One region of the Faecalibacterium sp. Marseille-Q4137 genome, then DNA from elsewhere that is predicted to be linked to it. Evidence: predicted binding sites of a transcription regulator. Region 1 holds the regulator's gene; the other holds the start of a gene.
What was found. The regulator Rex, encoded in region 1, represses fermentation and respiration genes when NADH is low (regulators of the CRP and FNR family bind a similar motif). The targets are predictions, from matches to a motif close to ATTGTTAANNNNTTAACAAT.
Positions count from the first base shown of each region.

Region 2: the regulator Rex is predicted to act here: its motif matches at 3,959-3,978, upstream of fucO (lactaldehyde reductase).

Region 1 is NZ_JAFREK010000005.1:20,085-32,162, forward strand. Features, by position in the region: gene uvrC (excinuclease ABC subunit UvrC) at 1-679, opposite strand, end outside; gene J3353_RS03385 (HPr family phosphocarrier protein) at 749-1,012, opposite strand; gene trmD (tRNA (guanosine(37)-N1)-methyltransferase TrmD) at 1,273-2,505, opposite strand; gene rimM (ribosome maturation factor RimM) at 2,509-3,045, opposite strand; gene J3353_RS03400 (KH domain-containing protein) at 3,258-3,491, opposite strand; gene rpsP (30S ribosomal protein S16) at 3,508-3,750, opposite strand; gene ffh (signal recognition particle protein) at 3,904-5,259, opposite strand; gene J3353_RS03415 (sigma factor-like helix-turn-helix DNA-binding protein) at 5,291-5,674, opposite strand; gene J3353_RS03420 (pyridoxal-phosphate dependent enzyme) at 5,971-6,882, shown strand; gene J3353_RS03425 (MATE family efflux transporter) at 6,900-8,228, shown strand; gene J3353_RS03430 (ClpP family protease) at 8,260-8,946, opposite strand; gene J3353_RS03435 (redox-sensing transcriptional repressor Rex) at 9,200-9,841, shown strand; gene J3353_RS03440 (thymidine kinase) at 9,934-10,542, shown strand; gene J3353_RS03445 (ABC transporter substrate-binding protein) at 11,085-12,078, shown strand, end outside.
Region 2 is NZ_JAFREK010000013.1:42,040-54,117, reverse strand. Features, by position in the region: gene J3353_RS07135 (hypothetical protein) at 1-273, shown strand, start outside; gene asnB (asparagine synthase B) at 331-1,905, opposite strand; T-box leader at 2,047-2,309, opposite strand; gene J3353_RS07125 (Fur family transcriptional regulator) at 2,323-2,799, opposite strand; gene J3353_RS07120 (GntR family transcriptional regulator) at 3,093-3,752, shown strand; gene fucO (lactaldehyde reductase) at 4,046-5,194, shown strand; gene J3353_RS07110 (putative ABC transporter permease) at 5,265-6,563, shown strand; gene J3353_RS07105 (calcium/sodium antiporter) at 6,639-7,604, shown strand; gene J3353_RS07100 (hypothetical protein) at 7,910-8,785, shown strand; gene J3353_RS07095 (hypothetical protein) at 8,835-9,707, opposite strand; gene J3353_RS07090 (gamma-glutamyl-gamma-aminobutyrate hydrolase family protein) at 9,789-10,472, opposite strand; tRNA gene J3353_RS07085 (tRNA-Ser) at 10,640-10,731, opposite strand; gene J3353_RS07080 (alpha-hydroxy-acid oxidizing protein) at 10,997-12,016, shown strand.

The DNA.
Region 1 (12,078 bases):
CTGTCTCAAATTCCAGCCGGTCAGAGGCTTCCAGCATCCGCTCGTTCAGGGTCTTGAGAATGTCCTTTTTGCCGTACCGGATCAGATGCACCGCGTTTTTCACGGCCTGATTGTAGTTCTCGCAGCTGATCTTGCCGCTGCACACGGCCATGCACTTGCCGATATGGGCATTCAGGCAGGGCCGCCCCTTGCCGATATCCTGGGGGAACCGCTTGCTGCACCGGGGCAGCAAAAAGGCATCCAGCGCAGTCTCGGCCATCTGCCGGGCCGCAAAGGACGAGGTATAGGGGCCGATGTATTCAGCATCGTCCTCCTCCTTTTGCAGCACGAAGGAAAGGCGGGGCCAGGCTTCCCGGGTCACCTTGATATAGCTGTAGCCCTTGTCATCCTTCAGCAGGATATTGTATTTGGGAGTGTGCGCTTTGATCTGGCTGGCTTCCAGCACCAGTGCCTCGAACTCGCTCTGGCAGACGATGACATCAAACGCATAGGCGTGGGCGATCATCTGGCTGACCTTGTTGTCGTGGGGCACCCCCTCGCGGAAATACTGGCTCACCCGGATGCGCAAACGCTTGGCTTTGCCGATATAAATGATGGTATCGCTTTTGTCCCGGATGATATACACACCGGGCAAAAGCGGCAGCATACAGGCTTTCTGATACAGTTCTGCTTTGGTCATGGCAGCTCCTTGGTAAAACAAAAAGCGGCAGGAAAAACATCCCGCCGCCTCAAAAATCAAAGGCTCGAATTACTCTGCAAAGCCAGACTCGACCAGCTTGATCAGGCCATCAACAGCAGCCTGCTCGTCTGCGCCGTCAGCGATGATGCGGATGGTGGTGCCGCCCACGATGCCCAGAGACAGAACGCCCAGCAGGCTCTTAGCGTTCACGCGGCGCTCTTCCTTCTCGACCCAGATGGAAGACTTGAACTCGTTAGCCTTCTGGATAAAGAAGGTAGCCGGACGAGCGTGCAGACCAACCTGATTTTCAACGGTAACTTCTTTGACGTACATAGTAAAACGCTCCTATCTATTATCGTTCTCGGGAATTCGATTTGTTTCTTGCCTGTTGCGTTGTACCTATTTTAGCGCAAGCCGAAACCAATGTACAGCCCCAGAACGCATTTTTGGCGGTTTTCCCAATGATGAGGGGGGTCTTTTTCGCCTTTTATACAAAGATAACAAAATTATTCCCCCAGTGTTGGCCGGGTAATACAAAAGTTTTCAACATTTTTTCGACCTTCGACGGTTTCCCGGCCCGTTCGACCCTGTTTTCAGCCCTGATAGCGCATTTCCAGCACCTGACTGGGGCGCACCACCAGCGGGTCTTTGGCCGGGTCGAATTTCTCCTTTGCGCCCACTACCTGCCAGCCCATGCGGCGGTAAAGAGCCAGTGCCCGGGTGTTGGTGTTCAGCACCGTAAGCACCGGGTGCTCATGCTCCGACAGTTTCTTTCGGGCGAAATCCAGCATCTTCTGGCCGATGCCCCTGCCCCGGGCGCTCTCCGTCACAAAAAGATGCTCCACCTGCCCGGTCTTGTGGTGTACGCTGACCGTGGCATCCGGCACATCCTTGGTATAGTGGAGGTAGCAGACCCAGCCTTCCTGCTTTTCCTGCTGCAGCTGGGGCAGGAACATCTCCGGGGTCAGGGCATCCAGCGCTTCCTGCACCCAGCCCCCGGCACAAATGCTCCGGCGGCCCTCCGCAAACAGCTTTGCGGCAGCCTCCATCTGCTCGGCGGTCTTGACCAGCCGGACATTCTCGCCCCGCTTCCACTTGGGGATCTCGGTCAGGGGATGGGTCTCACACCACTGCTCATAGAGCTCCGGGCGGCGCAAACGGGTGCGCTCCCGGCTCTGCTGCCCCCGCCAGGCATCGATCTTCTGGTGGTTGCCCTCCAGCAGGACAGGCGGCACAGCACGGCCCTCCCAGACCTCGGGGCGGGTGTACTGGGGGTACTCCAGCAGGCCGTCCCAGTAGCTCTCCTCCTCGTAGCCCTTCTGCTCGGCCAGAACGCCGGGTTTCAGGCGGAGGACGCTGTCTGCCACCACCAGGCTGGCCAGCTCGCCGCCGGTGAGGATATAATCGCCGATGGAGATCTCCTCGTCCGCAAAGGCATCGATCACGCGCTCATCGATGCCCTCATAGTGGCCGCAGACCAGGGTCAGGTTGTCGTACTGGGCCAGCCGCCGGGCGTGCTCCTCGGTATAGCGCTGCCCACCTGCCGTCAGGAATACTATATGCGGCGCAGGCCGTCCCTGTTCCTGCACTTCCTTCTGGACTGCCCGCAGGCAGTCGGCAATGGGCTGGGCATAGAGCACCATGCCGCAGCCGCCGCCATAGGGATAGTCGTCGGTCTGCTTCTGTTTATTCAGGGTGTAGTCCCGGATCTGGTGGCAGTGGGTCTCAATATATCCCTTTTTGGCAGCGCGGCCGATGATGCTGGAATCCAGCACCTGCTGGCACATCTCCGGGAAAAGGGTCACGATGTCCACACGCATCCCCATGGCTCACTCCTCCTCCCGCTCACTGTCAAAATCGTCATCCAGCAGGCCCGGGATGGGGGTGACAAGGAGATAGCCCTCCGGCGGGTTGCGCTCTTTCAAAAAGGCATCCACCCCGGGGAACATATATTCCTTGCCGCCGGGGGCCTTGACGGTGTAGATATCCTGTGCGCCGGGGTGATCCACGCTGGTCACCACGCCGTACACCTTGCCGGTATCGGCATCCCGCACTTCGCACCCGATGAGGTCGGCCACATACCACCTGCCCGCAGGCAGAGTGGCATCGTCACGGTCAAAGTAGAACACCTGCCCCCGCAGGGCACGGGCGGCATCCATATCGCTGACCCCTTCCAGCTGGAGCAGGGCCATCTGCCCCTGGGGGCGGATGGAGGTGATCTTGTAGCACCTGCCGCCCTGGGGGGTGGTGTACAGGCGGCCCACCTTTTTCAGAAAGGCCACGCCGTCACACCACAACTCCAGCTTCATCTCGCCGCGCACACCGTGGGTGGTCACCACCTTGCCGGCTTCCAAGTATTTCTGCATTGCTTTTACTCCTTTAGCATCCTCACCCTCTCCGTCATTGCTACGCAATGCCACCTCTCCCGAGGGGAGAGGCCTTGGCAGTCACCACAAAGTTTCTGGTTTTGCCAAGGGCTCCCCCTTTGGGGGAGCTGGACGCGAAGCGGCCTGAGAGGGCGAGCTGCCTAATAATACAAAAAGGCCCCTTGCCTTGCGGCAAAGGGCCCGTAGGGTGCTCAGTCGATCTCAACAAGGACCTTTTCATCGACCCGCACAGCAGCCGCGCGCATCACCACACGAATGGCTTTTGCGATCCGGCCCTGCTTGCCGATGACACGGCCCATATCTCCCTCTGCCACGCTCAGGTGGTAGACGATGGTGCCGTCCTCGCGGGGCTCGTCCACCGTGACCTTGACGGCTTCCTTGTCCTCCACGAGACCGCGGGCAACTGCCAGCAACAGCTCCTGCATGAGTCAGCCCTCCTACTTACAGAATGTTGGACTTCTTCAGCAGAACGCGGACGGTATCGGTGGGCTGTGCGCCGTTGGCGATCCAAGCCTTGGCCTTCTCAGCGTCGATCTTCACCTCAGAGGGCTCCTGGTTGGGATCGTAGGTGCCGATCTCCTCGATGAAACGGCCGTCGCGGGGGAAGCGGCTGTCAGCAACAACAACACGATAGAAGGGAGCCTTCTTAGCGCCAACGCGGCGCAGACGAATCTTAACTGCCATGGTAAATATCCTCCAAAAATGTTTGTGCCCCGTTTCGGGGTTTGATTAAATCTATCTGTACAACCCCTGCGGGGTGTATACCTGTGTTTGAAAGAAAACCTCTCCGTCACCTTCGGTGACACCTCCCCTGGCAGGGGAGGCAGGCTTCAAGGTTTATTTAAGGCCCCGGAAGGCATTGGGGTTGCCCATCATGCCGCCCAGGCGGCGGGCAAAGCCCTTGGGGCTCTTCTTGAACTGCTTCATCATCTTCTGCATCATCTCAAACTGCTTGAGCAGCTTGTTGACATCCTCCACCCGGGTGCCGCTGCCCGCTGCAATGCGGCGCTTGCGCTTGGGGTTGATGATGGAGGGCTTTTCACGCTCTTCCTTGGTCATGGAATAGATCATGGCCTCGATGCGGTCAAAGGCTTTCTCGTCGATCTGGCTGGCATCAATGCCGGACATGCCGGGCATCATGCTCAGCATGGCACCTGCACCGCCCATCTTGCGGATCTGCGCAAACTGGGCCAGCATGTCGTTCATATCGAACTTGTTTTCCATCATCCGCCGGGCGGTCTCTTCTGCGGCCTTTTCATCGGCGGCATCCTGCGCCTTCTCAATGAGGCTCAGCACATCGCCCATGCCCAGGATGCGGCTGGCCATGCGGGAGGGATGGAACACTTCCAGATCGTCCAGCTTTTCGCCAGTGCCCTGGAACTTGATGGGCTTGCCGGTAACGCTCAGCACCGAAAGTGCCGCGCCGCCGCGGGTATCGCCATCGGTCTTGGTCAGGATGATGCCGTCGATGCCCACCGTCTCGTTGAAGGTCTTGGCAACATTCACAGCGTCCTGGCCTGCCATGGCATCTACCACCAGCAGCGTCTCGTCCACGGGGACAGCTTCCTTGATCTGCACGAGCTCCTGCATCAGGACCTCGTCGATCTGCAGACGGCCGGCGGTATCCAGGATCACGATGTCGTTGCCGTAATCCCTGGCGTGGGCCAGCGCCTTGCGGGCGATCTCCGGGGGCTTGGCACCCGGCAGCGTGAACACGGGTGCACCGGCCTGCCCGCCCACCACCTGCAGCTGATCAATAGCGGCGGGGCGGTAGATATCGCAGGCCACCAGCATGGGGCGGCGGCCCTGCTTGATGAAGTATTTGGCAAGCTTGGCTGCGTGGGTCGTTTTACCGTTGCCCTGCAGGCCGCAGAGCATGATGATGGTCTGACCCTTGTTCTTGACGATCAGGCGGGGGGCTTCCTCGCCGCCCATCAGGGCAACGAGCTCCTCGTTGACGATCTTGACCACCTGCTGGGCGGGGGTCAGGCTCTCCATGACCTCCTGACCCATGGCGCGCTCGGAGACCTTGGCACAGAAATCCTTGGCAACCTTGTAGTTGACATCGGCTTCCAGCAGGGCCATCCGCACCTCGCGCATGGCGGCTTTGATATCGGCCTCGGTCAGCTTGCCGTGGCCGCGCAGCTTTTTGAACACACCGGCAAGGCGGTCGGTCAAAGATTCAAATGCCATGTTCGGTGCTCCTCTCAAAATAGTAATGGTGTCAGCTCTCGTTGACTTCGTCGATGGAGCGGATCAGCCCCAGCATCTTGTTCAGCGTTGCTGCATACTCAGTGGTGGTGAGCCTGGCATAGGGGCCGGTGCACTCGAACCGCGCGTCAATGACCAGCTGTTCCAGTTCCTCCAGCTTTTCCTGCACCCGGCGGTAGCGGCCTGCAAAGCCGACCTTTGCTTCCAGCTCTTTCAGGGTGGTCTCGCCATGCTTGATGGCATCCCGTGCGCCCTGACGGGTGATCCCAAAGTTTTCCCCGATCTCACTGAGGGAGAGGTCATCGTTGTAATACTGGTTCAGCATCTCGCGCTGCTTGGGCGTGAGCACCTCGCCATAAAAATCGAGCAGATAGCCCATTTCAAAGTCTTTTGCCATGATGCGTTCTGCCCTGACCTCCGTTTGTTGTAAAGTTCATTTGCTTTACATACGGAGTATAGCAGACATTCTTTTCCTTGTCAAGGCTTTTTTCCATCACTCTGCTGATTTTTCGGCAGGTTTTTCTCCATTTTGTCCAATTGTGGCTTGACGCTGGGCACAGGATGCGCTACCTTATAGGTATGAAACCTCTCAGTCTAGGCCTGATGGCTTTGCCAGCTCCCCTAACAGGGGAGCCCTTGGCATGGCAGACAGTTCTGTGCTGACTGCTCAGGTTTGCGTAAGGGAGGAATTTCGTGGCAATCTATCCAAACATCTACCAGACCCTGGTCCCCTGTCCGATTGTGGAGCTGCGGGGCTATCTTGCCGCCTGCGGGCTCAAAGGGCGGCTGTATGCTTACCTTGATTATAATGGGCCCACCGGCACGTCCCGCGATTCGGTGGCCGAGGGGATGCTGGCCCTTGCGGCGGAAAAGCACAAGCTGCTCCCGGGCCAGCCCATCATTGAAGCGGCCTCCGGCTCCTTTGCCATGGCGCTGGCCCTTGCCGGGCGGACGGCGGGCCACCCCGTGGTGCTGACCATGCCGGAGGATGCCCCGGCCCTGCGGCAGGAATACCTGCTCCGGCTGGGGGCACAGATCCTGCATTCCCCCGCCCAGCGGGGCCTTGCGGGGGCCCGGGCGCTGGCAGAGACCACCGCCGCCGAAAAGGGCTGGTACTATATGAACTGGCTTGCCAACGACGATAACCCAGAATACCACCGCCGGGTGACCGGCCCCGCCATCGTGCAGGCCATCTCCCGGGAGGGCCGCAGTCTCGTGGACACCATCACCGTCGGCGTGGGCAGCGCGGGCACCATCACCGGCGTAGGCGAGACCATCAAGGCCTGGACCAACGATGTCCGCATCGTGGCCGTGGAACCCTTTGAGAATCAGGCTCTGGGCGGCGGCTTCACCGGCGGGCACGGCATCCCGGATATCGGCTACGGCATCGTGCCGGGCAATTACAACGCCTATGTTGTGGATAATGTAGCCGCCGTTACCAGCACCGATGCCAACCGCACTGCACAGCGGGTCCTTGCCACCGATGCCATTCCCGCCTCCCCTGCCGCCGGTGCAGCCCTCCACGCCGCCGCACAGCTGATTGCCACCGGCACCAGCCGCTCGGCGCTGGCTATCTTCAGCGGACGGCAGGTATTTAATCTATAAAGAAAAGAGAGTTCCAAATGACCAAGGATATGACGACCGGCCCGATCGCACCGCTGCTGGTCAATTTCACCATTCCCCTTGTGCTGGGCAACCTGTTCCAGCTGACCTATAACGCCGTGGACAGCATCATTGTCGGCAAATTCGTGGGCGAGGATGCCCTTGCCGCCGTGGGCACCTCCAACCCGCTGATGACGCTGGCGATTTTGTTCATCAACGGTGTCTGCCTGGGTGCAGGCATCCTTGTCAGCCTGGCGTTCGGTGCAGGCGACACCGAGCTGGTGGAGCGTCAGGTCTCCACCACCGCCATTGCAGGCTCCGTCTTTTCCCTGATGTTCTCGCTGACCTGTGTGATCCTGGCAAATCCGCTGCTCCGTCTGCTGCAGGTGCCAGAAGAGATCCTTCCCATCGCTGTGAACTACCTGCGCATCGTGTTCGGCGGGCTGCTGTTCACCTTCTTCTATAATTTCCTCGCCGCTACCATGCGCGCGCTGGGCGACAGCAAAAGCGCGCTGTACTTCCTGATGATCAGTTCGGTGCTGAACATCGGCGGCGACCTGTTCTTTGTTGAGGTGCTGGATTGGGGCTCCGAGGGCTGTGCCCTTTCCACCTTGCTGAGCGAAGCGCTCTGCTGCGTGCTCTGCCTGATCTATATCCGCTGGAAGGTCCCTGTGTTGCAGCTGGGCAGGCGCTGGTTCATTTTTGACTCCTCGCTGCTGAAAAAGACCATCAGCTACGGCTGGACCAGCGCCATGCAGCAGGCCACCGTTCAGCTGGGCAAGATCGCCATTCAGGCCATCGTGAATACCATGGGTGTCAACGCCATGGCAGCCTTTGCCGCCGCAGGCCGCATCGATGACTTTGCCTATGTGCCCCAGCAGAACATCGGCCATGCCACCACCACCCTGATGGCCCAGAACCGCGGCGCGGGCAAAAAAGAGCGTGTCCGCGCCAGCTTCTTCTGCGGCCTGAAGCTGGAGTTCCTCTACGCCATTTTTATCACCGCTATCTGCTTCTTCTTTGCCGAGCCCATCATCCGGCTCTTCATCACCGATGCCGCCGTGGTGCATCTGGGGGTGCGCTTTTTGAAGCTGGTCTCCCTGTTCTATCTGATGCCCTCGCTGACCAATGGCATCCAGGGCGGCTTCCGCGGCCTGGGCGACCTCAAGATCACCCTGAACAGCAGCACGCTCAACATGGCAGGCCGTGTGGCGGCCGCTGCCGTCTTTGTGCTTCTGATGAAGATGGATATTGAGGCCCTGCCGTACAGCTATGTTGTGGGCTGGTTCCTCATGCTGGTCTATGAAGCCCCCATGATGGTAAAGTATCTGCGGAAGGGTGAGCTGTAAGCCTGACACCGCCCCGGGCAGACCCGTGCTCTCACTCTGCCCGCTCGATCTCCCGGTACAGCCATTCCAGTGCATCAGAGATGCCGCCCAGCTGATCGATGAGCTTCTCCTTTACGGCCTTTTTGCCGTCCAGCATGGTGCCCACGTCCATCACCAGCTCACCGGTGCGGAGCATCAGCTCCGAGTAGCGCGCTGCCGTAATGCCGCTGTGGCCCGCCACAAAGCCGGTGATGCGCTCCTGCATCTGCTCGAACCACCGCATGGTCTGGGGCACGCCCAAAATCATGCCGGAGTGGCGGACCGGGTGCACCGTCATGGTCGCCGTGGGCACGATAAAGCTGCGCCGGGCGCTGACTGCCAGCGGGATGCCGATGGAGTGGCCCCCGCCCAGCACGACCGTGGCACTGGGCTTTGAGATGCTGGCAATGAGCTCTGCCAGCGCCAGCCCGGCCTCCACGTCCCCGCCCACGGTATTGATGAGCACCAGCAGGCCCTCCACAGCGGGGTCCTCCTGCACTGCCACCAGCTGCGGGATCACATGCTCATACTTGGTGGTCTTCTGGCCCTGCGGGGCCTCCACATGGCCCTCGATCTGGCCGATCACGGTCAGGCAGTGGATGGCATGGGGGCCGCGGGTGCGCCACACCGTGCCCAGATCTTCCAGCTGCTCTTTCTCCAGCCGCTGCTGTTCGGTGGTTTCCTTTTCATATTCCGGCATGTTGGCTCCTCCTCAGGGTGTTTTTTTCAGTGTTCCCGGGGATCGAAGCAATATGCGGCGGCTAAGATTTCTTTACTTTGAAAAAAATTGGCCCAGAGGATTTGACATTCTGTCTCATTGCAGTATACTTTATACTAAGAATAAGATTGACAAGTATATATCATTATTGTTCAGAAACTGTCTTAATCGCCGGTGCACCTTGCAGGGCGCAAAGAGACCGGCATTCCCTTTGGATGAAAGGAGAACCATTTCCATGAACAATCCCGGCAAAGCTTCCCTTCCGGTGATCAAGCGCCTGCCCAAGTACTACCGCTACCTGCGGACGCTGAAGAACGACGGTATCACCAGCATCTCCTCCCGCGAGCTGGCCGCCCAGATGGGCACCACGGCCTCTCAGGTGCGGCAGGATTTCAATTGCATCGGCGACGTGAACGGCCGCCAGGGCATCGGCTACTCGGTGGAGAACCTGCTTTCCATCCTGGAGCATCTGTTGTTCGGCAACGGTGACCTGCTGCCCACCATCCTCATCGGCTGCGGCCGGTTGGGCAAGGCAGTCAGCCGCTTCATCACCACCGACACCAACGGCTACAAGCTGATCGCCGCCTTTGACAATTCCCCCAGCGAGGTGGGCAAAGAGATCAACGGTATCCAGATCTTACACGTTGACGAGCTGGAGGCCTTCTGCGCAGAGCATAAGCCTGAGGTGGCTGTGTTCTGTGTGCCCCGCAGCGGTGCGGAGGAGCTCAGCGGCCGGCTGGTCGAACTGGGCATCAAAGGCTTCTGGAACTTCTCCCACTATGACCTGTCGGTGCCCTACCCCGAAGTGGTGGTGGAGAACGTCCACCTGGGCGACAGCCTGATGAGCCTGGGTTACCGCCTGCGCAATCAGGACTGATCTAACATCTATTCATAACGTATCACAGAAAACAGGCAGCCCTCTCCCCCCGAACGAGCAGAGAGGGTTGCCTTTTTATGAGGAGAGCAACTATGGCGAAGCTATACTTCCGATACGGTGCCATGAACAGCGGCAAAAGCACCGCGCTGATGCAGGTGGCCCACAACTACGAAGAGCAGGGGATGCGGGTGCTGATCCTGAAGCCCCAGGTGGATACCAAGGGCGGCGGCGAGCTGGTCAGCCGCCTGGGCGTGCGCCGCAGGGCCGACCTGCTCATTCCGCCCGAGGTGGATGTGTTCGAGGCCGTGCGCGCCGCTTCTGCCGGGGAGCAGCCGCTGGCCTGTGTTCTCTGCGACGAGAGCCAGTTCTTTACCCCGGCACAAGCCGAGCAGCTGTTCATGGTCACGGTAGACCTGAACATCCCGGTCATCTGCTACGGCCTGCGGTCAGACTTCTCCCTCAAGGGCTTCCCCGGCTCCACCCGTCTGCTGGAGCTGGCCCACACCATTGAGGAGATGAAGACCATCTGCACCTGCGGACGCAAGGCCACCTGCAACTGCCGCAAGGTCAATGGGGAGTTCGTCTTTGAGGGCGAGCAGGTCGCCATCGATCTGGAAAACGATGTGCAGTACGTCAGCATGTGCCCCCAGTGCTATTTCAAGGCACGGCGGGCGTTTTACGCCAAACGGAACGCACAGTAAGTGTCGATCTCCGGCAGGCACAGGAGCCCTCTTCTGCGTGAGATCCCAGATCTCCCAAAAGATTTTTACAGTTTTCAGAGCGCTGCCCAGCCGGGCGGCGCTCTTTTTTGCTCGTCCCCTTTTGAAGTGATATATCAGTTGTATCCCACTGCGAACGTTTTTTGCGCAATTGATATATCAGTTTATAAAACAGCGATATCGTCACTTTTTTCACACGTTGTATACAACATTATACCGTCAATTTCGCAACAAGTTACAATATTATTGCAATTTTAGAGGTTCTGCTACACTCTCTCGGCCCGTTTCTATGCAATCTATCCAATTATGCAGATTGCATATTTTTTCGCTCCAAGTTTATTCATTTCGGCAATGCCGTCAAATCGTTGCAAATCACTAGAGCAATATTTGTTCGTTTTTTGTCCGTATCACTTCAATTTACATCTTTCTTTTTCCCATCCCTTTTGTTATCATATTTGTATACAACGAGCCTTGTGCAGAAAGGCCCGCTCGATGTTTTTTGATTTATTAGGAGGAGAACAACAATGAGCAAGGCAATTTCCCGTCGTGATTTCCTGAAGGTCACCGGTGCTGTTGGTGCAGCTGGTCTGCTGGCTGCCTGCGGCGGCAATGGCGGCGCTGCTTCCAGCACCGCTTCTTCCGCAGCCGAGGCTGCTTCCGTGGCTGGCCTGAGCAGCGATCCCGTTACCCTGACCATGAGCTGGTGGGGCGGCGAGTCCCGCCACAACGCTTACCAGGAGGCCCTGAAGGCTTTCTCTGCTGAGCACACCACCATCACCGTCAACCCCACCTTCGCTGCATGGTCCGGCTGGGAGGACACCATGTCCACCAAGTTTGCAGGCGGCGTGGCTGAGGATGTCTGCCAGATCAACTGGAACTGGCTGTACAACTACTCCGGCAACGGCCAGACCTTCCTGGATCTGAACAGCGTCACCGATTACCTGGATATGTCCCAGTGGGACGACGCAAAGCTGGGTGCCTGCAACGTTGCAAATGCACAGCAGTGCGTGCCCATCTCCATGACCGGCCGTATCTTCTACTGGAACATGACCACCTTTAACAAGGCTGGCATCACCGAAGTTCCCGCCACTGAGGATGACCTGTTTGCAGCAGGCAAGGCTTTCCAGGAGAAGCTGGGCGATGATTACTATCCCCTGCACCTGGGCGCATACGACCGTATGATCCTGATGGTGTTCTACCTCGAGTCCAAGTACGGCAAGGACTGGGCAGATCCCACCACCTCTACCCTGAACTACACCGCTGACGAGATCGCCGAGGGCATCGACTTCATCAAGAGCCTGGTCGACGGCCACGTCATCATGCCGCTGCCCACCTACTACGGTGCAAACGGCGACGGTGCTACCCACCAGTCCAACGAGTGGATCACCGGCAAGATCGCTGGCATCTTCGAGTGGGATTCCGCTGCTTCCAAGTATCAGGACGCTCTGGACGAGGAGAACAAGCCCGGCTTCACCGTTGGTGAGGAGATCAAGTTCGGCGATTACAACGGCGGCTTCT
Region 2 (12,078 bases), on a different contig from region 1:
ATCCTCGCGTTTATCGGCCTGAACATCGTGGAGACCCAGCTCGATAAGCTGCTGGGCACGAATGATGTGAGTATGATCGTGGATGTCACGTACCGGGTCGTGGGTGTGAACGTGACCGGTGTGAGCTATGGAGTGACCCCGATGCGCTGGCTGACGGCGGCACTTGGAACAGACGTTGGCTATCTGTTCTGCTTTGCCGTGACTGCAGCCATTGCGGCGGCATACTTCTTCCTGACCCGGTGGCTGATGAAAAATAAACTGAATCTGGAGTAAACAAAAAGGCGGTGTGCCCGGAGCGGACACACCGCCTTTTGCTGTCTGGAAAAAGGATTACACGCCGGAAGCGCCGTAGTTTGCCAGCACACGGGCAGAAGGATCGTTGACGTTGCAGCCGGGCCATGCCTTGTTCGGCATCCAGAAGCCCACGATGGTGCGGCTCTGGTCGTGGTAGTATTTCTCGAAGATCTCGCGGTAGAACAGGCTCTCCTTGGTAAAGGGCATACAGTGGGCCGAGTAGTTTGCCCGGCGGAGCTGGAACTCCTCATCGGTGTACAGGCTCTCGGCATACTCCTTGATGTCGTCCACCATGCTGTGGCCCACGGCATCGGAGAAGGCGGCTTTTTCGCGCCAGAGGATCTCCGGGGGCAGCCAGTCGCCCTCAAAGGCCTTGCGCAGCAGGTACTTGCCCTTGCCGTAGCTGTTCAGCTTCTTTTCGGGGTCAATGGCCATGACGTAGCGCACAAAATCCAGATCGCCAAAGGGCACGCGGGCCTCGATGCTGTTGGCGGAGATGCAGCGGTCGGCCCGGAGGACATCGTACATGTACAGCTCCCGGATGCGCTTCTGGCTCTCCTGCTGGAAGGCATCGGCGGTGGGGGCGTAGTCGGTGTACTTGTAGCCGAACAGCTCATCGGAGATCTCGCCGGTCAGCAGCACGCGCACATCGGTCTGCTCGTGGATGGCCTTGCAGAGCAGGTACATGCCCATGCTGGCGCGGATGGTGGTGATATCCCAGGTGCCCAGCAGTCGGATGACCTCCTCCAGGCTCTGGATGACCATGTCCCGGTTGATGATGATCTCATGGTGTTCGCTGCCCAGATAATCGGCGGTCTGGCGGGCATATTTCAGGTCGATGGCATCGGTGTCCATGCCGATGGCAAAGGTGCGGATGGGCTTGCCCAGCTTCTTGGCTGCAATGGAGCAGACCAGCGAGGAATCCAGACCGCCCGAGAGCAGGAAGCCCACAGGTGCATCGGCATCCAGACGCTTTTCCACGCCTGCAATCAGCTTTTCGCGGATGTTCCGCAGGGTGGTCTCCATGTCATCCTCCATGGGGGCGGGCACGTCGGCAATGTCCTCATAGCGGACAAAGCGGCCATCGCAGTAGTAGCTGCCGATGGGGAAGGGGCGGATGTCATCGCACCAGCCGATCAGGTTCTGCATCTCGGAGGCAAAGGCGATCTGGTGGCTGGACTTGGAATAGCCGTAGAACAGCGGACGGATGCCGATGGGGTCGCGGGCTGCGATCAGCCGGTCCTTACGGGAATCATACAGAATAAGCGCAAACTCGGAGTCCATGTGGCGGAACATATCCAGACCGTACTCGTAATACAGCGGCAGCAGGATCTCGCAGTCGCAGTCGGAGGCAAACTTGTAGCCCCGGCGCTTCAGGATCTCCTTCTCAAAGCGGAAGCCGTAAAGCTCACCGTTGCAGACCACGCAGTCGGCACCGCGGTAGAAGGGCTGCATCCCCTCCGGGGTCAGGCCCATGATGGCAAGGCGGCCAAAGCCCATCAGACCAAAAGGCCCTTCCACCACACGCTGGTCGTCCGGCCCGCGCATCACGGTGCGCAGCAGATACTCCTTGAATTTGGCGGCACTCAGGTCGTGCCCCGTGTAACCCATAACACAACACATATTTCTTACCCCTCTCTCTAAACCTCTCCGTCAATGCTTCGCATTGCCACCTCTCCTGATAGGAAAGGCAAGTTTCCCGGTGACTGAGAGGTTTTTGCAAATAAAAAAATACGGCAGCCTTCATCCCATTGCTAGGACGAATGCTGCCGTATCCGTGGTGCCACCTAAATTACCGGTGCGCGAACACACCAGTCACTTTTGTGTACTCTCCCCGTTGAAAGCACTGCCGCGATAACGAGCGGCTGCCGTCGGCCCCTACTAACTGCCCGAAGCAGGTTCAGGGGGAAGCTCACGGGGGTTCGTTCGGGGCTCGTTCTCTGTGCGGCTTCCACCGGCCCGCACTCGCTGCAAAAGAACCTTGAGCACTTACTTTTCCCGATCAACGCTTTTCCTGCCTGCATTGTATCACGGCTCTTTGTCCGTGTCAACACAGTGTTCGCATTTTTGTGCGGTCTGCCCCGGATGGGGGCTGTTTTGTGCGCAGCTGCGGCACAATCCGTACAAAACGCTGCCCTCGCACTGCAGGGTGAAGCCGTGCTCCGCCATCAGATGGGCACGCACCTCGTCCATAAAGTGGCAGTCCAGGTGATAAATGCGCCCGCACTGCACGCACTTCAGGTGCAGGTGCTCGCGGCAGTGGCGGCCCTCGTCCACATACTGGAACACGGCCTTTTCGCCCTTATCGGCCACATATTTCATAATGCGCTGCTCGCCTGCCAGTTTGTCCAGATACCGGTACACCGTGGTGGGATTTGGGCTGGCCCCCTCTGCCTCCAGATGTTCCAGAATGTTGGATGCACTGACCGCGTGCTGGCGGTTGTTGATGAGATAATCCAGGATCAATTGCCGGGTTTTGGTGTTGTACCCCCCGCGACCTGCCATGGTATCAGCCTTCCTTTCTGGGTCAAGTGTACCACAATTTATCCTTCGATGCAAAACAAGAGCGAAACACTGGCGACAAGCACAAAAAAACTGTTCAATTTATAGCAAAATAATGCATGATATCTGTTCAAAACGGAAAAGCTCCCAAAGTTTTCAAAAAAGTCTTGTAAACATTGTCCGGATATGTGATAATAATGTTAATGATTACTTGGATTATTTAAGGGATACAAGCTGTCCGGCGGGCGACTGATTGCTGCCTGAATGGTCCTGCTTGCGAACTAGGAGATAGAACAATGAAAGAGATGGATTCCCAGTCAAAGACCAGCCTGAAGCTGCAGGCTTACCAGTACCTGAAAACGAAGATTCTAAACTGCGAGTACCGCCCCAACGAATTTCTGAACGAGCAGAAGCTCTGCGCCGAGATGGGCAACATCAGCCGCACCCCCATGCGTGACGCGCTGGGCCGCCTGGAGCAGGAGGGGCTGATCACCATCCTGCCCAAAAAGGGGCTGATGGTCTCCGGCATTACCGAAGAGGACGTGCACAGCATGTTCGAGATGCGCCTGCTGGTGGAGCCTTACGCCCTGCGCACCTACGGCAACCTGATCCCCCGGGAGCAGCTGGAGGCTTACACCGAGCTGATGCACCACCCCGAGCGGATCGATGACTTCTGCAAATCCGATGATGATTTCCACGAGCTGCTGATGAGCAGCCTGCCCAACAAATATCTGCGCTCTGGCTATGACCGCATCACCGGTCTGAACACCCGTTTCCGCATTATGACCGGCAAGGTGAGCATGATCAATCAGGATCAGACCTGTGAGGAGCATCTGGAAATTCTGAATGCCGCCCTGAGCGACAACTGGAACACCGCCGCCGATGCGCTGCAGCATCACCTTGAGCTGGCCCGCGATAAGGCCGAGGGAGTCATCAAGGTCATCCGGCTGTGGTAAATGAAACGATAAAAACGCTGTATCACTCCTTCCGGCATCGCTGATGCGATGCCACCTCCCTCTCAGAGGGAGGCTTTTGCGTTGGCCGCCGCGTGAAGGCTCCCTCCTAGAGGGAGCTGTCGAGCGAATGCGAGACTGAGGGAGTGGTACAGCGTTTTCTTTTGCTGGAAAGTGTAAAAAATTCATAGAAATCAAAAGAAAAGTACATTGAATATTGTTTAACAATGTGGTATCCTTAACAACAGAGAGTGCCCGCTGGCAGGCGGGCAGAATGATTTTGGAGGAAAATAATTATGGCTGACCGCATTGTTCTGAACACCATTTCCTACCATGGCCACGGTGCCATTGAGAACATCGTTCCCGAGCTGACCGCCCGCGGCTACAAGAAGGCTTTTGTCTGCTCTGACCCCGACCTGATCAAGTTTGGCGTGACCAAGAAAGTTACCGACCTGCTGGATGCTGCAAACTTCGCCTACGCTGTTTACAGCGAGATCAAGCCCAACCCCACCATCGCCAACGTGCAGGACGGCGTGGCAGCCTTCAAGGCTGCTGAGGCAGACTGCATTGTGACCATCGGCGGCGGCTCCTCCATGGATACCGCAAAGGCCATCGGCATCATCATCAACAACCCCGAGTTCGCGGATGTGCGCTCTCTGGAAGGCGTGGCTCCCACCAAGAAGCACGCTGTGTTCACCATTGCCGTGCCCACCACCGCCGGTACTGCGGCTGAGGTCACCATCAACTACGTCATCACCGATGTGGAGAAGAAGCGCAAGTTCGTCTGTGTGGACACCAACGATATCCCCGAAATCGCTGTGGTCGATCCCGATATGATGTCCTCCATGCCCAAGGGCCTGACCGCCGCCACCGGTATGGACGCTCTGACCCACGCCATCGAGGGCTATATCACCAAGGGCCACTGCACCATCTCCGATATGTTCCATCTGGAAGCCATCAAGCTCATCAGCGAGAACCTGCGCGGTGCCGTGCAGAACACCCCGGAGGGCCGCGAGGGCATGGCTCTGGGCCAGTACATCGCCGGTATGGGCTTCTCCAATGTGGGTCTGGGCATCGTCCACTCCATGGCACACGGCCTGTCCGCTCTGTATGATACCCCCCACGGCGTGGCCTGCGCCATCCTGCTGCCGGTGGGTCTGGAGTACAACAAGACCGTTGCCGGGGAGCGCTACCGCGCGGTCGGCAAGGCCATGGGCGTGAAGGGCATTGACGAGATGAACGATGCCGAGGCCGCCGATGCCACCATCGCCGCTGTCAAGCAACTGAGCGCGGATGTGGGCATCCCCGCAAACCTGCAGGGCATCCTGAAGGAAGAGGACATCCACTTCCTGGCCGAGTCTGCTTTTGCAGATGCCTGCCGCCCCGGCAATCCCCGCGATACCAGCGTGGAGGAGATCGAGGCACTGTATAAGAGCCAGCTGTAATTCGTAAACTGAACAAAGAGGGTCGGGAACACCGCTTCCCGGCCCCTTTTTGTTCCGGGAAAGGAGCGCTATGAACCTGAATTTCTATACTCTTTGTGTAATTTATCTGGTATATTCCTTTTTAGGCTGGGTAGGCGAGACCGTTGTTGCAACCGCAAAGGGCCGCCGGTTCACCAACCGCGGCGTGGCCTCCGGCCCCTTCTGCTTTGTGTACGGCACGGCAGGAGTGCTCATCACCATCGGCCTGAATGACCAGCGCACCAGCCTGGCGGCACTGTTTTTCGGCAGCATGATCTATGCCACGGTGGTGGAGTGGCTGACCGCCAAACTGCTGGAACGGATCCACCACCGTCGCTGGTGGGACTACTCCGATAAAAAGTTCAATCTGGACGGCTATGTCTGCCTGCAATACTCCCTGCTGTGGGGTCTGCTGGGCATGGCGGCAGTCCGCTGGGGCAACGACCTGCTGTTCCGGCTCTGCGCCCACCTGCCGCCGCTGCTGTTCCACGCTGTGGTGTGGGTCGGCATGGCGCTGGCCGTCCTGGACCAGATCTCTGCCATGGTGGTGGTCAGCCGGTATGCGAACCGCCACCCAAGGCTCGAGCAGCTGAATCGGGAGCTGGGCAGGGGCTCGGAGAGGCTGCGGCAGAAAATTACCGCCAGCGTGGAAAAGCGGATCCAGCGGGCGTACCCTGCTGCGGCTCGTCCGGAGCCCACCACCAGTGCCGAAAAGCAGCTCTCCCTTGCCGACCTGCTCTGGCTCTTTGTCATCGGGGCTTTCCTCGGAGATGTGGTGGAGACCATCTTCTGCCGCATCACCGCCGGGGTCTGGATGAGCCGTTCCAGCCTGGTCTGGGGCCCGTTCAGCGTGGTGTGGGGGCTGGCGCTGGTGCTGGCCGCCATCCTGCTGCGGGGCGGCGAACAGAAGAGCGAGAGCCGCATCTTCTGGTTCGGTGTGATCCTGGGCGGTGCGTATGAGTATGTGTGCAGCGCCGTGACAGAGCTGCTGTTTGGCACCGTGTTCTGGGATTACAGCGGCTTCAAGTTCAATCTGGGCGGGCGCATCAACCTGCTGTACTGCTTCTTCTGGGGCATTGCGGCCGTGGCCTGGATCCGCTATGGCTACCCACTGGTGGCAAAGGGGATGAGGGCGGTCAAGCGCAGGATCCGCCCCTGGATGACCGCTCTGCTGGCCGTGTTCATGGCCGTGAACCTTGTGACCAGTGCATTGGCGCTGGCCCGCTACGATGCCCGCACCAGCGGCGCGGCTCCGGCCAATGCGGTGGATGTGCTGCTGGATGAGCATTTTGACAATGCCCGGATGGAGCGCATCTACCCCAACGCCAAAAAGGTGGAGAAGGCTGGGTAAAAATGCACGATTTTGCTTGCGTTTTGCAGGGAAAACAGGTATAATACTTTTTGGATTAAAAAGGAGAGATTTTATATGCTGATCCCTGTATTATTGTTTATCGTGGGCCTGCTCTGCCTCATCAAGGGCGGCGACTGGTTCGTGGACGGTGCAACCGGCATCGCCCGCCGCTTCAAGGTGCCGGAGCTGCTCATCGGTGCCACGGTGGTGTCCATCGGCACCACCCTGCCTGAGGTCATGGTCTCCACCACCTCGGCCATGACCGGCCACGGCGAGATCGCCTATGGCAACGCCATTGGCTCGGTCATCTGCAACGCGGCCCTGATCGCGGCCATCACCATTGCGGTCCGCCCGGGCAAGGTGGACCCCAAGAGCCTGCGGGTGCCGGTGCTGTTCTTCTTTGTGGCGGCGGCCCTGTATGCGGGTGTGGCCTACACCACCGGCTACTTCAGCCGCCCCATCGGCATTGTGCTGCTGGCAATGTTCGTGGCCTACATGGTCTGCAATGTGCTGGCGATGAAAAACGCCCCCGCCCCGGAAGACGATGAGGACGAGCCGGAAAAGGAGATGTCCTTTGCCAAGGAGATCGGCCTGCTCATCCTCGGCGCGGCCCTGATCGCTGTGGGCGCAAACCTGCTGGTGGACAACGGTACCCTGATCGCGCAGGCGCTGGGTGTGCCGGAATCCGTCATCGCCCTGACCTTTGTGGCGCTGGGCACCTCTCTGCCTGAGCTGGTCACGGCGATCACCTCGCTGGCAAAGGGCCACGGCTCCCTCTCGCTGGGCAATGTTATCGGTGCCAACGTGTTCAATCTGGTGCTGGTCAGCGGCATGTCCATCACGGTGTCGCCCTTCAGCATCCCGCAGAACTCCACCATCATGGGCATCAATTCCTCTCTGGTCATGGATCTGCCCGTGATGTTTGCAGTCATGCTCCTCCTGACTGTGCCCGCTCTGCTCAAGGGCAGGCTCTCCCGCTGGCAGGGCGTGCTGCTGCTCTGCATCTATGCAGCCTTCTGCGCCGTCCAGTTTGCAATGTAAGCCTCTGCGCCGGAGACCCGGCCCGGCTCCACGCCGGAACGGGCGCTTTGGGGCAGAAAACCGTTTTGAGAAAGGCATCCTCGTCCGTGAAGTGCGGGGATGCCTTTTTTCTGTCCCCGCAGCAGGGGCTGACCGCGTCTCCGGCAGGCTGTGAAATGGGACGAAATCCGGTTATAAAAAGGCAGTTAGGCGACATTTTTCACGATTTATCCATTGAAATTCTCCCCCGGGGATGATATGATAGACCTGTTCCTGCGCGGCAAAAGGCCGGGAACGAAATCTGAAGTGGGAGAATTTTGTACCAGATGCAGAAAAAGAAGCTTTATCAGCTGGCTGCGGCCATCGTTCTTGTGGTGGCCGTGGCAGCTGCTTTGATCCTGACAGGGATGCGGAAAAGCACCCCTGTGTCCGAGGCACAGGCCAGCTCTGTGCCGTCCTCCGCTCTGTCCGGCGGGGAAGCTGAGGAACCCTCCAGCGCCGCCGCCTCCAGCGAGAGCGCCGTCAGCAGTGAGGTGACGGAAGAATCCCCGGTTTCGTCCTTTTTGGAACAGCTGGAAGAGGAACTTGGCATTTCCTCTTCGGAGACAGCTTCGTCCAGTGAGGCCTCCTCTGCCGCCAGCGCAGGCAAGGCGGACAGTGTGAGCTCCGCAGTGTCCGGTTCCAGTGCCGCACACTCGGTGCCCGCGTCCTCTGCGGCTTCCGGCAGCCATGCGGCCAGCAGTCAGGCCCCCGGCAGCAGCCATGCCTCCGGCAGCTCCGCTGCTTCGGAGAATGAGGTGGATGCCAGGATCGACAGCTACATCCGCCAGCTGCAGAACCTGAAGAAGCAGACGGAATCCAAGCTCTACGGCGTGATCTACGAAGCCTACGATGAGTATATCTCCCACCCGGTGGAGGAGCGCAATCTGGGGATGAAGGTCTCCATCGTGGTGTCCAAAACCGCAAAGCTGACCGGTGTTCAGGGCGAGTGTGACAAGGAGTTCAACGCCATCCTGAAAGAGCTGCGCCAGTACCTGCGGGAGAATGGCCGCGATCAGAGCGTTGCGGATCAGGCAGAGCAGGAGTACAAAAAGATGAAGTCCGACCTGACCAGTGAGCTGACCGGCATTGTCTATAACAGTGCGGTGGGCAGCGGTGATGGCGGCAAATGGATCCAGGAACACATTGAGCATAAGCGCTGAGATAGATAAGAGCCGTGCAGTTCAAACGCTGCACGGCTCTGCTTTTTTGTTACTGCACACGCTTTAACGCTGTGTTGATGAGATCGGCAAACTGCTCCAGACGTTCCCGGAGCTGGACGATGGAATCGATGTCGCTGTCCGAAATGACACTGACGGGAGCCGAAAGGCTGTTGACACCGGCTTTCAGTGTGCCGCTCAGGGCTGCGTTGACACCGTGGGCGGGGATCTCCACATGCACATCCACGGGGATGGTGTCATCGAAGAGCAGGGACTTCAGCGGCAGGCCCACCACAAGGACAGCCGCGTCCTCCCCCTCAGACGGGAACTGATAGTAGGTGTAGTCCTTCTTGGCATAATCGGGGTGGACGATGCACTGGCGGCTGAGGGTCATGGTATAGCCGGACATCTCCTGCATGGCCACCTGCGTGTTGGGTACGCCGAGGATCTTTGCCAGCTGGGCCTGCGTGATGTAGTTGGGCAGAGACCACTCCGGCAGGAACGCACCCACCAGCGGCGCGCTGTCCGCGATGGAATCCCGCAGGGTGCGGTAGAGCCGCCCGGCATCGAAGTAGGTGTCGTTGGCATCAATATAGAGGTCGGTGAAAAAGTCGGTGCCGCCGGTCTCGGCGCGGGCAAGCCCGCCGGAGGGGTACAGGTACAATTGCAGCTGCCCCGGCGAATACAGCCCGGCCACATCGCCGGAGGTTGCACCCACCTGTTTCAGAATATTGTACAGGGCCGGGGTACTGGCACTGTCCTGTGCGGTGATGTTATAGCTGAACTCAAAGGCCGCACCCTTTTGTAAGGCACGGACTTTGCTGTTGACCAGACTGAAAAGGACCAGCGCAGCCACCAGACACACCGCCAGAATGCAGGCCACTACCGTGACCACGGCGCGGGAACGCTTTTTGGAAGATTTCATGGCAGAACCTCCTGTTCTCTTTATAAGGAATACGATCCAGAGCTTGAAAATCGTTCAAGTTGACTTTGATTTTTTTATAATTTATTTGCAGGCTGCCACAAAGGCATCAAAGATCCCCTGCATGGCGGGGTCGGCAGCGCTGAGCCACTCAGGGTGCCACTGCACGCCCAGGCAGAACTTTGCGTCCGGCTTCTCAATGCCCTCCACGATGCCGTCCTCGCTCAGGGCCGACAGCACAAGGCCGGGGGCGACCTTGTCCACCGCCTGATGGTGCTGGCTGTTGACCAGAACGGTATCCTGCCCCAGAATGCGGGAGAGCAGGGTATCCCGCCGCACGGTGACGGTGTGGATCTTGCCCCAATGGTCGTTGTGGGGGACGTGCGCAAAGGGTTTGATGTCCTGATACAGATCGCCGCCCAGCGCAACATTCATCAGCTGGATGCCCCGGCAGATGGCCAGCACCGGCTTGTCGGCGGCAAGGAAGGCGCGCAGCAGCAGCGGCTCGGCGGTATCTCGCAGGACGTTGGGCTCGCCGCAGGCGGGGATGCGCTCCTGCCCATAGAATTTGGGGTCGATATCGCCGCCGCCCGGCAGCAGCAGGCCGTCACAGGCCAGCGCATCCTGCACGGCCTTTTCGGGGTCGTCCAGCTCGATCCAGCGCATCTCTGCCCCGGCCCGGGCAAGGCTTTCGGGATATTTTGCATGGGCCTCCGCCAGCAGCTGGTTCGGCACCATGCGCGGCATTGCAATCGTAATAGCAGACATTGTAAAAACTCCCTTTACGTTACTTTTTACGTTATTAGAAACTTTGCTCAGTCAGATGGAAGCTGTCCGTTATGCCAGGGGCTCTCCGATCATAGGAGCCGGCGAGCGAAGCGGGACTGAGAGGCTTGGACAACAGAAAAACCCCGGAACATTCGTTCCGGGGTTTCTGGCGGAAAGATGGGGATTCGAACCCCAGAACGCTTTTGACACGTTACACGATTTCCAGTCGTGCGCCTTAGACCAACTCAGCCATCTTTCCACATCTTCAGTTTTCAGCGTTTCGGGCCGTGGCCCTCAGCGCTCCACTATAATACCTGAAAGGATGACTTTTGTCAAGGATTTTTTTGAAAAAATTTGAAAAATCTAAAAATCAACGTTTCTACGCCATACGTTTTTTCGTTTAAAAAAGCAGAACCCGATGATCCCCTTGACGAACCCATAAAAACGGACTATGATGTGGGCAGAGAACGGTTGGAATTTGCAGGTTCCGCTCGAAAAAGGGAACCTGAACAGGAGGATGCGATATGAATTACGCTGATGTTTTGAACAATGCCCGCCAGTGCATCGGGCAGTACTGCAAGGCCTGCCCCGTGTGCAACGGTGTGGCCTGCAAAAACCAGATCCCCGGCCCCGGTGCCAAGGGCGTGGGCGATACGGCCATCCGCAATTATAATAAGTGGGCGGAGATCCGGGTGAACATGGACACCCTGTGCGAGAACAGCACCCCCGACACCGGTGTGGAGCTGTTTGGCAAAACCTTCAGGTATCCCTTCTTTGCAGGCCCTGTGGGTGCGGTGAACCTCCACTATTCCGACACCTACACCGATATGACCTACAATGACGTGCTGGTGCGCGCCTGTGCCGAAAACGGCATTGCCGCCTTTACGGGTGACGGCACCAACCCCGACGTGATGACTATGGCCACCAAGGCCATTGGCGCTGCAGGCGGTTGCGGTGTGCCCACCATCAAGCCCTGGAACATCGACACTGTCAAGGCCAAGATGGAGCAGGCCAAGGCCAGCGGCTGCTTTGCCGTTGCCATGGACGTGGATGCCGCCGGTCTGCCCTTCCTGAAGAATATGACCCCGCCCGCCGGCAGCAAGAGCGTTGCCGAGCTGGCCGAGATCGTCAAGCTGGCCGAGCGCCCCTTCATCGTCAAGGGCGTGATGACCGTCAAGGGTGCCCTCAAGGCCAAGGAAGCCGGTGCTGCTGCTATCGTGGTCTCCAACCACGGCGGTCGTGTGCTGGATCAGTGCCCCGCCACCGCCGAGGTCCTGCCGGAGATCGCAGAGGCCCTCAAGGGCAGCGGTGTGAAGATTCTGGTGGATGGCGGCATCCGCTCCGGCGTGGATGTGTTCAAGGCGCTGGCTCTGGGTGCTGACGCTGTGCTCATCTGCCGTCCCTTTGTCACCGCAGTCTACGGCGGCGGCGAGGAAGGCGTGAAGTGCTACATCGACAAAATTGCCGCCGAGCTGGCCGATACCATGCAGATGTGCGGCGCACACTCTCTGGCCGAGATCACCCGGGATATGGTGAGGATCTGATAGGTAAAATGAAAGCGGCATCACAGCTGAAAACTGTGGTGCCGTTTTTTGGTTGCTCTGAA